Regions from separate parts of the Ruegeria sp. YTSA064 genome, predicted to be linked through region 2. Evidence: riboswitches for the same ligand, from Rfam matches in the RefSeq annotation. Region 2 holds a riboswitch; each other region holds the start of a gene.

Region 1 (2,198 bases), on a different contig from region 2:
TACCGGTGCCACGAATGCCGGTCATGATAAAGGCCTGGGCGATCCGGTCCGCCTCGAACGCGTTTTTCAGTGTGCGTACCATCGCGTCCTGACCGACCAGATCGGTAAAGGTTTCAGGACGGTATTTGCGGGCAAGAACCTGGTAGGCGGGGCTTGGCGTATCGGTCATGTCTGCTCTGTCGGATTCGAATTACGCCGCAGCGTAGAGGCCCCCGCTGCCCGCGTCCACAGCAAGCCGCGAGGATTTTCATTTTGGATTGCCGTCCGACGCGGTTAATATCGTACAGTCTAAGACCAGCCAGAAAGATTTTCTGATCAGCGTTTCGGGGGGAGCGTAGAATGGCTCAGATTGTTATCCATGCACTTCAAGTGGGCGGGGGCTCGCTTGCGTTAACCTCAATGCCAGGGCGAGGAGGAGACTATTCCGGTGATCTTGATGCGGTTACCGGATGGAAGCCCGGCCTTATTCTGTCAATGACCACTGAGGTCGAGATGATCCTTGATGGCGCCAGGGATTTTGGGGCCGATGTTCGCAGCCGCGCTTGTCGCTGGGTTCATCTGCCAGTCGAGGATTACGGTATACCCTGCAACGACATTGATATGCGCTGGGCGGATGCCAGCGAGTCTGCTCGCCACGCATTGTCGGGTGGAGGCCGAGTACTAATCCACTGCAAAGGCGGATGTGGCCGCTCTGGTATGGCTGTATTGCGCTTGATGGTCGAGTGTGGAGAGCACCCGGACGAGGCATTGAAAAGGTTGCGAGCCTTACGCCCATGTGCAGTTGAAACCGACGCGCAGCTGCGCTGGGCGACTGCGCCTGCCAGTGTCCTGGTAGCCGAATAGCGATCAGGCCGACGGACGGTATTCAGCCTGCGCCCGAGTGTTTCCGCTCAGGGCTAACACTTCCAGCATTGCGCACGGCGGTCGGGACAAGGTGCCTGCAGGGATGGGGCGCGAGTCCGTGCCAAACATCAGGTCTGCATAGCTGTCCAGATGGTCGATCGCGACGTCTGAATCGGCATCACAGAACACTCGGGTTTCTTCCGGACCGGAGCGAAATCGGGCGGTGCATCCACTGGTGCAATGAGTCAGATCGCAGCTTCCTTCGATTCCGAATCCTGCGGTGGTCGTGGGGCCAGCTTTTCCAACCGAATTGGCCAGTGCCCGTGCCATTCGTGCCAAAGCGGGGCAGTTTTTCCCGGTCCGTTGGCAAATTGTTGCCGAGAATTTATGCGTGTTGGTCTTCCAGATCATTCATGCGCCCTCCGCGCAGGGCAGGGGCATCAATCAGGAGGGACAGCATGCATGCGGTCTTGCCCTGCCCGGACACCCCGCCCGAGTTTCAGTTTCGTTTTGATGGCAGGTCTCCTGACTCGCGGGTCATTGCTTTGCCGACCTTCCCGGCCTTCAAGGCCAGTGGCATTTCGACATCGCTCTCCGCTTACAGTTGCGGGGGCAGTCTCGGACTGGGTTCGTTCCGGGTTTATCCGGGCAGAACCGCACCGTGTTCCCTTTTCATCCCGGCCCGGTTGGGCGCGAGAACCATCACGTCATCGCTAGCGGTACAATCGTTCGGGTGTCAAGAAGATTGATCATGGCATGTGACGCACGGTCTAGCCACGTCAACCTTGACTCGGCGCGCCTTGGGTGAACTGATCGGTTCAGTTGATTTCAGAGGGCACCATGTTGGACACACAGCAAGCGGTTGTCACCGAGGACATTCAGTTTCAGTCCGGCCCGGCAATACTGTCGGCCCGGCTCTATCATCCAGTCGCAAAACCGGACAAAGTTGTTGTGATCAACGGCGCAACCGGTGTGCCCCGAGATTACTACCAACATTTCGCAAGTTGGCTTGCAGAAGCGCACGGCATGGCCTGCCTGACTTATGACTACAGGGATTTTGGTCACTCTCTGACAGGCTCACAAAAGCAATCGCGTGTCACCATGGCGGATTGGGCGCTGATCGACATTCCGGCTGCACGGACCGAAATGCGGCGGAGGTTTCCACAGGCCAAGCTTTGGAGTATCGGGCATTCTTTGGGCGGGATGTTTGGTCCGGTCCAACCCGATTTCGATCAGATCGACAGGATGATATGTGTCTGTTCCGGCCTGGTAACGCTGAGGGATCATCCTTGGCCTTACCGCGCTTTGGCGACGTTGTTCTGGTACGGTCATGCGCCCCTGGCGGTACATGCGCT
Region 2 (2,198 bases):
GATTTCCATCATCACCGGGTTTATCTCCAGCGGCACCCCGGCGCGGTCGGCGACCTCCTGAAACAGACCGATATCCTTTTTGACCAGATCCATGGTGAATGAAATATCGCGGGACCCATTCAGAATCACTTGGCTTTCCGTTTCGTGCACAAATGATGTGCCCGACGAAATTTTGATCGCCTCATAGGTCGTGCCAAGATCCATCCCTGCGGCCTTTGCGGTCACCAAAGCCTCGGCGCAAGTGATCAGATTTGCGGTTGCCAAATAGTTTGTTAGCACCTTCAACACTGAGGCCGATCCCAAATCGCCTGTGTGCAAAACGCGGCGCCCCATCGTCGTCAGGAACGGCAGAATGCGCTCAAATGTTTCTCGATCGCAGCCTGCGAAGATCGAAATATTGCCCGTAGCCGCCCGATGACATCCGCCCGATACCGGGCAATCGACTGCAGCCCCCCCACGTTCGATCACCGAAGCACCCAATCGTTTTACTCCCGCTTCGTCGGTGGTGGACATTTCCATCCAGATCTTACCGGATGTCACTTCGGACAGCATCTCCTGCATTACCGCGTCCGAGGCGGCAGGAGATGGCAGACAGGTAATCACAGCGTCACAATCCCGCATCAATTGAGCGGGGCTTTCAGCTGCCTTCGCACCCTGCGCGACAAATCCAGACACAAGATCAGGGTTGAGGTCATGAACGGTCAGGTCAATCCCATTGCGCAGCAGCGAGCCCGACAATTTTCCGCCCACGTTTCCCAGCCCGATGAAGCCTACTTTCATATGACGCTCTCCCTGTTCGTCTTTCGATGCACATGCGAACACGCCTGTTGACCTAAGTCATGCCGTCCAGCGACCCTCAGAGGTCGCTTTTTTGCCCCTGTACGCACTGTTGAGCGAGACTCGCTTGACAAGGGGGGTAATGCTGTCCCAAGAGCCAAGTGTTGGTGTCTGCAGCAGCAGATGAAAAGGGAATGCGTCAGCGGATTTTCCGTCAAACGCAGCCGCCCCCGCGACCGTGACCGGAGAGGGTGCCCAAGCCACTGGCGAATGCCGGGAAGGCGGGACATCCGACAGAGCACTGCTCTGACATCCGCAAGCCGGGAGACCTGCCAACGCCCGAAGATGAAACCGGACGGGGTGTTCCGGTGTGGGGCTTTGATCGGCCCGCATGAAACCCCGTCCCCCACGAAGAGGATTGGGGGGATGAGAGACATGACCGAGACCACACCGGTCGAGCTGCTGGTCTGCACTACATGCCGTCGCGGCCTACCCGTCGAAGACGACGCCCAACGCCCCGGCACATTGCTGCACAAAGCGCTTGAACAGGCCGCCCTGCCCGAGGGCATCACCTTGAAAGCAGTAGAATGCCTTTCAAACTGCGATGAGGGCTGTTCTATCGTGCTGCGTGGCGGACCTGATCGCTGGACATTCGTTTACGAACACCTCAGCGAAACCGATCACGTCGAAACCATCATTGAAGGTGCCACCAAGTACCTTCAGACCGAGGACGGGCTGGTCAAATGGCGTGAACGCCCCGAACACTTCCGCAAGAATTGCGCGGCCCGTATTCCCCCGATTGGAGCCCTGAAATGAGCAATCTCGAAAAACTGCCCGTCACCGTGATCACCGGCTTTCTGGGCTCGGGCAAAACGACACTGGTCAAGCATTTGATGCAGAACCCGCAAGGCAAGCGCTTGGCTGTTGTAGTCAATGAGTTCGGCGATGTGGGTGTCGATGGCGATATCCTGAAATCCTGCGCAATCCCGGATTGCCCAGCAGAAAACATCATGGAACTGGCCAATGGCTGCATCTGCTGCACTGTGGCCGACGATTTCATTCCCACGATCGAAGCGCTTATGGCCTTGGAGCCGCGCCCCGATCACATTCTGATCGAAACCTCGGGCCTGGCTCTGCCTAAGCCGCTGCTTAAAGCGTTCGACTGGCCAGACATTCGCTCGAAAATCACAGTCGACGGCGTGATCGCTTTGGCCGATGCCGAAGCGGTTGCCGCTGGTCGGTTTGCACCCAATGTCGAAGCGGTAGACGCCCAGCGCCTCGCCGATGAGTCGATCGACCACGAGACGCCACTATCGGAAGTGTTTGAAGATCAGATCTCTTGCGCCGACATCATCCTGCTGACCAAGCCCGATCTGGCCGGTCCCGAAGGTGTCGCCAAAGCCAAAGAGGTCATCGCGGCC
Region 3 (2,198 bases), on a different contig from region 2:
TTGTCGACATCCTGTACGAGGCTGGCCTACCAAAGGAGTGGTGCCATCTGACGATTTGCCAAAATGATGTAGCTGAACGGATGATCACGGACGCGCGTGTCGGATTCTTTTCTTTCATCGGATCGGCACGTGTCGGTTGGATGCTGCGCTCGAAGCTGGCGCCGGGGACGCGATGCGCGTTGGAGCACGGCGGAGCGGCGCCAGTTATCATCGATGAGACAGCCGACATTGATGCCATGATCCCCTTGTTGACCAAGGGTGGATTTTATCATTCCGGTCAAGTTTGTGTCTCGGTTCAGCGTGTTTTTGCTCCATCAGGGATGGTGGAAACGGTCGCTCGAAAGTTGGCAGAAGCCGCCTCAGCGCTGAAGGTGGGTGATGCCCGTGACGCCAGCGTGGAATGTGGGCCACTGATCCGTCCGGGTGAAGTTGATCGAGTAGAACAATGGGTAGACGAAGCGGTTGCGGGAGGTGCCCGCGTAATGACAGGGGGTAAACGGCTGGGCCGAACGACCTATGCTCCGACTATCCTTCTAAACCCACCCGCTGATGCGAGCGTGTCCACCTCCGAAATCTTCGGGCCGGTCGTTTGTGTTTATGAATATGATGATCTTAGTGCTGCATACGAAGCTGCAAACGCTCTTCCTTTTGCATTTCAGGCGTCGGTCTTTACCAAATCCCTGGATACAGCAATGCATGCCGTGCGGTATTTGGACGCCACGGCCGTCATGGTGAACGATCATACTGCTTTTCGGGTCGACTGGATGCCATTCGCGGGTCGCCATCAATCAGGGTACAACACCGGCGGTATCGGCTACACCATGCATGACATGACGCAAGATAAGATGGCTGTAATACGGCTGTGAAGAAGCTGTCAGGATCGATCCGATGCTGGTCGAGCGAATGTGGGTACTCTAATTTCGCAAATGGCCCGCTTAGTGACGGAAACGATTGTTGACCGTGCTTTGCATGTTCTGGCATGAACACGCCATGTTCGGCTCCGGGGGATTCCCCTGGAAGCAATAGGGAATGTAGTGCGGTGCTCTTCGCGCCAAATCTGCAACTGCCCCCGCAACTGTAAGCGGCGAGCGCGGCTGACAATGCCACTGGGATATCCCGGGAAGGCCAGCATAGCGCTTTGACCCGCAAGTCAGGAGACCTGCCGAACACGCGCCCTCGGAAAGGGTGCTCATTGTCGGCGACGGGGTGTACGCTGTATCTGTTTGTCTCGGTCGACGAACGGACGCGGGCCCTCCCCAAGTCAAAACCAAATATGTGCCGGGGAAGGCGCGACCTGAGAAGGACTGAGTTTTGAAGAAATTGCTTTTGGCAGCAGCTGCTGCAGTGATGCCTGCGTTTGCGAGCGCTCATTTCCTAATGGAATACACAGAAAACACGATGATCGAGCGACCCGGTGATGTGCCGGTAAAGCTGATATTCTGGCACCCGTTTGAAGCTGGTCATGTGATGACGCTTGAAAAACCGGAAGAATTCTATGTGATCCACAACGGCAATAAAACCGATCTGCTGGACACATTGGAAGAAACCACATTTGACGGCCCAGACAACAGCGCCAAGGCGTTCAAAGGCTCGGTCCCGGTGAAGCGTTCGGGCGACTATGTGGTGGTGACCGTTCCTACGCCTTACTACGAAGAATCTGAGGATATTTATATCCAGCAGATCACCAAGGCCTATCTGAACCGAAATGAACTGCCCACCGACTGGGATCAGCCGCAAGGTCTGGCAACAGAAATCCTGCCGCTGAACAAGCCCTACAACATCATTGCGGGCTCAACTTTCACGGGTCGCGTGCTGAGCGAGGGCAAACCAGTTGCAGGGGTCGAGATTGAGATCGAATACATCGCCGCCGCCCCTGACCTGAAAAGCACGGGTGCCGCTGCACCGACGGTGTCACCGCTGCCAGGTGGTGCGCTGGTAGCGATTTCGGACGAGAATGGCTATTTCAGTTTTGGTGTACCCAAAGCCGGTTACTGGGGTTTCGCCGCTCTGGGCTCTGGTCCGAAAACCGAGCATGAAGGTAAAGAGCTGAGCCAGGATGCCGTGATCTGGATCCGCGCCTGGGATCTGGAGTAAACCCTTATGCACATTGTAGATGGTGCTCTTTCGAACCCTGTCGTAATCGGCGGTGCGATCGCTGCTGCAGGCGGGATTGCAATGGGGCTGAGGTCGCTGGATCT

Evidence for each region. Region 2 has a riboswitch for cobalamin ahead of AC2FI7_RS02175 (DUF1636 family protein). Riboswitches for the same ligand answer to the same signal wherever they lie in the genome.
Region 1: another riboswitch for cobalamin. It lies ahead of AC2FI7_RS13635 (hypothetical protein); the one in region 2 lies ahead of AC2FI7_RS02175 (DUF1636 family protein).
Region 3: another riboswitch for cobalamin. It lies ahead of AC2FI7_RS18180 (DUF4198 domain-containing protein); the one in region 2 lies ahead of AC2FI7_RS02175 (DUF1636 family protein).

Annotation. Positions count from the first base shown of each region.
Region 1 is NZ_JBXWNK010000008.1:125,712-127,909, reverse strand. It holds gene AC2FI7_RS13645 (DNA polymerase III subunit gamma/tau) at 1-169, opposite strand, end outside; gene AC2FI7_RS13640 (protein-tyrosine phosphatase family protein) at 340-843, shown strand; gene AC2FI7_RS13635 (hypothetical protein) at 847-1,254, opposite strand; cobalamin riboswitch at 1,342-1,562, opposite strand; gene AC2FI7_RS13630 (alpha/beta hydrolase family protein) at 1,684-2,198, shown strand, end outside.
Region 2 is NZ_JBXWNK010000001.1:435,944-438,141, forward strand. It holds gene AC2FI7_RS02170 (NAD(P)-dependent oxidoreductase) at 1-780, opposite strand, end outside; cobalamin riboswitch at 926-1,128, shown strand; gene AC2FI7_RS02175 (DUF1636 family protein) at 1,213-1,593, shown strand; gene cobW (cobalamin biosynthesis protein CobW) at 1,590-2,198, shown strand, end outside.
Region 3 is NZ_JBXWNK010000012.1:168,889-171,086, forward strand. It holds gene AC2FI7_RS18175 (aldehyde dehydrogenase family protein) at 1-866, shown strand, start outside; cobalamin riboswitch at 979-1,181, shown strand; gene AC2FI7_RS18180 (DUF4198 domain-containing protein) at 1,348-2,094, shown strand; gene cbiM (cobalt transporter CbiM) at 2,101-2,198, shown strand, end outside.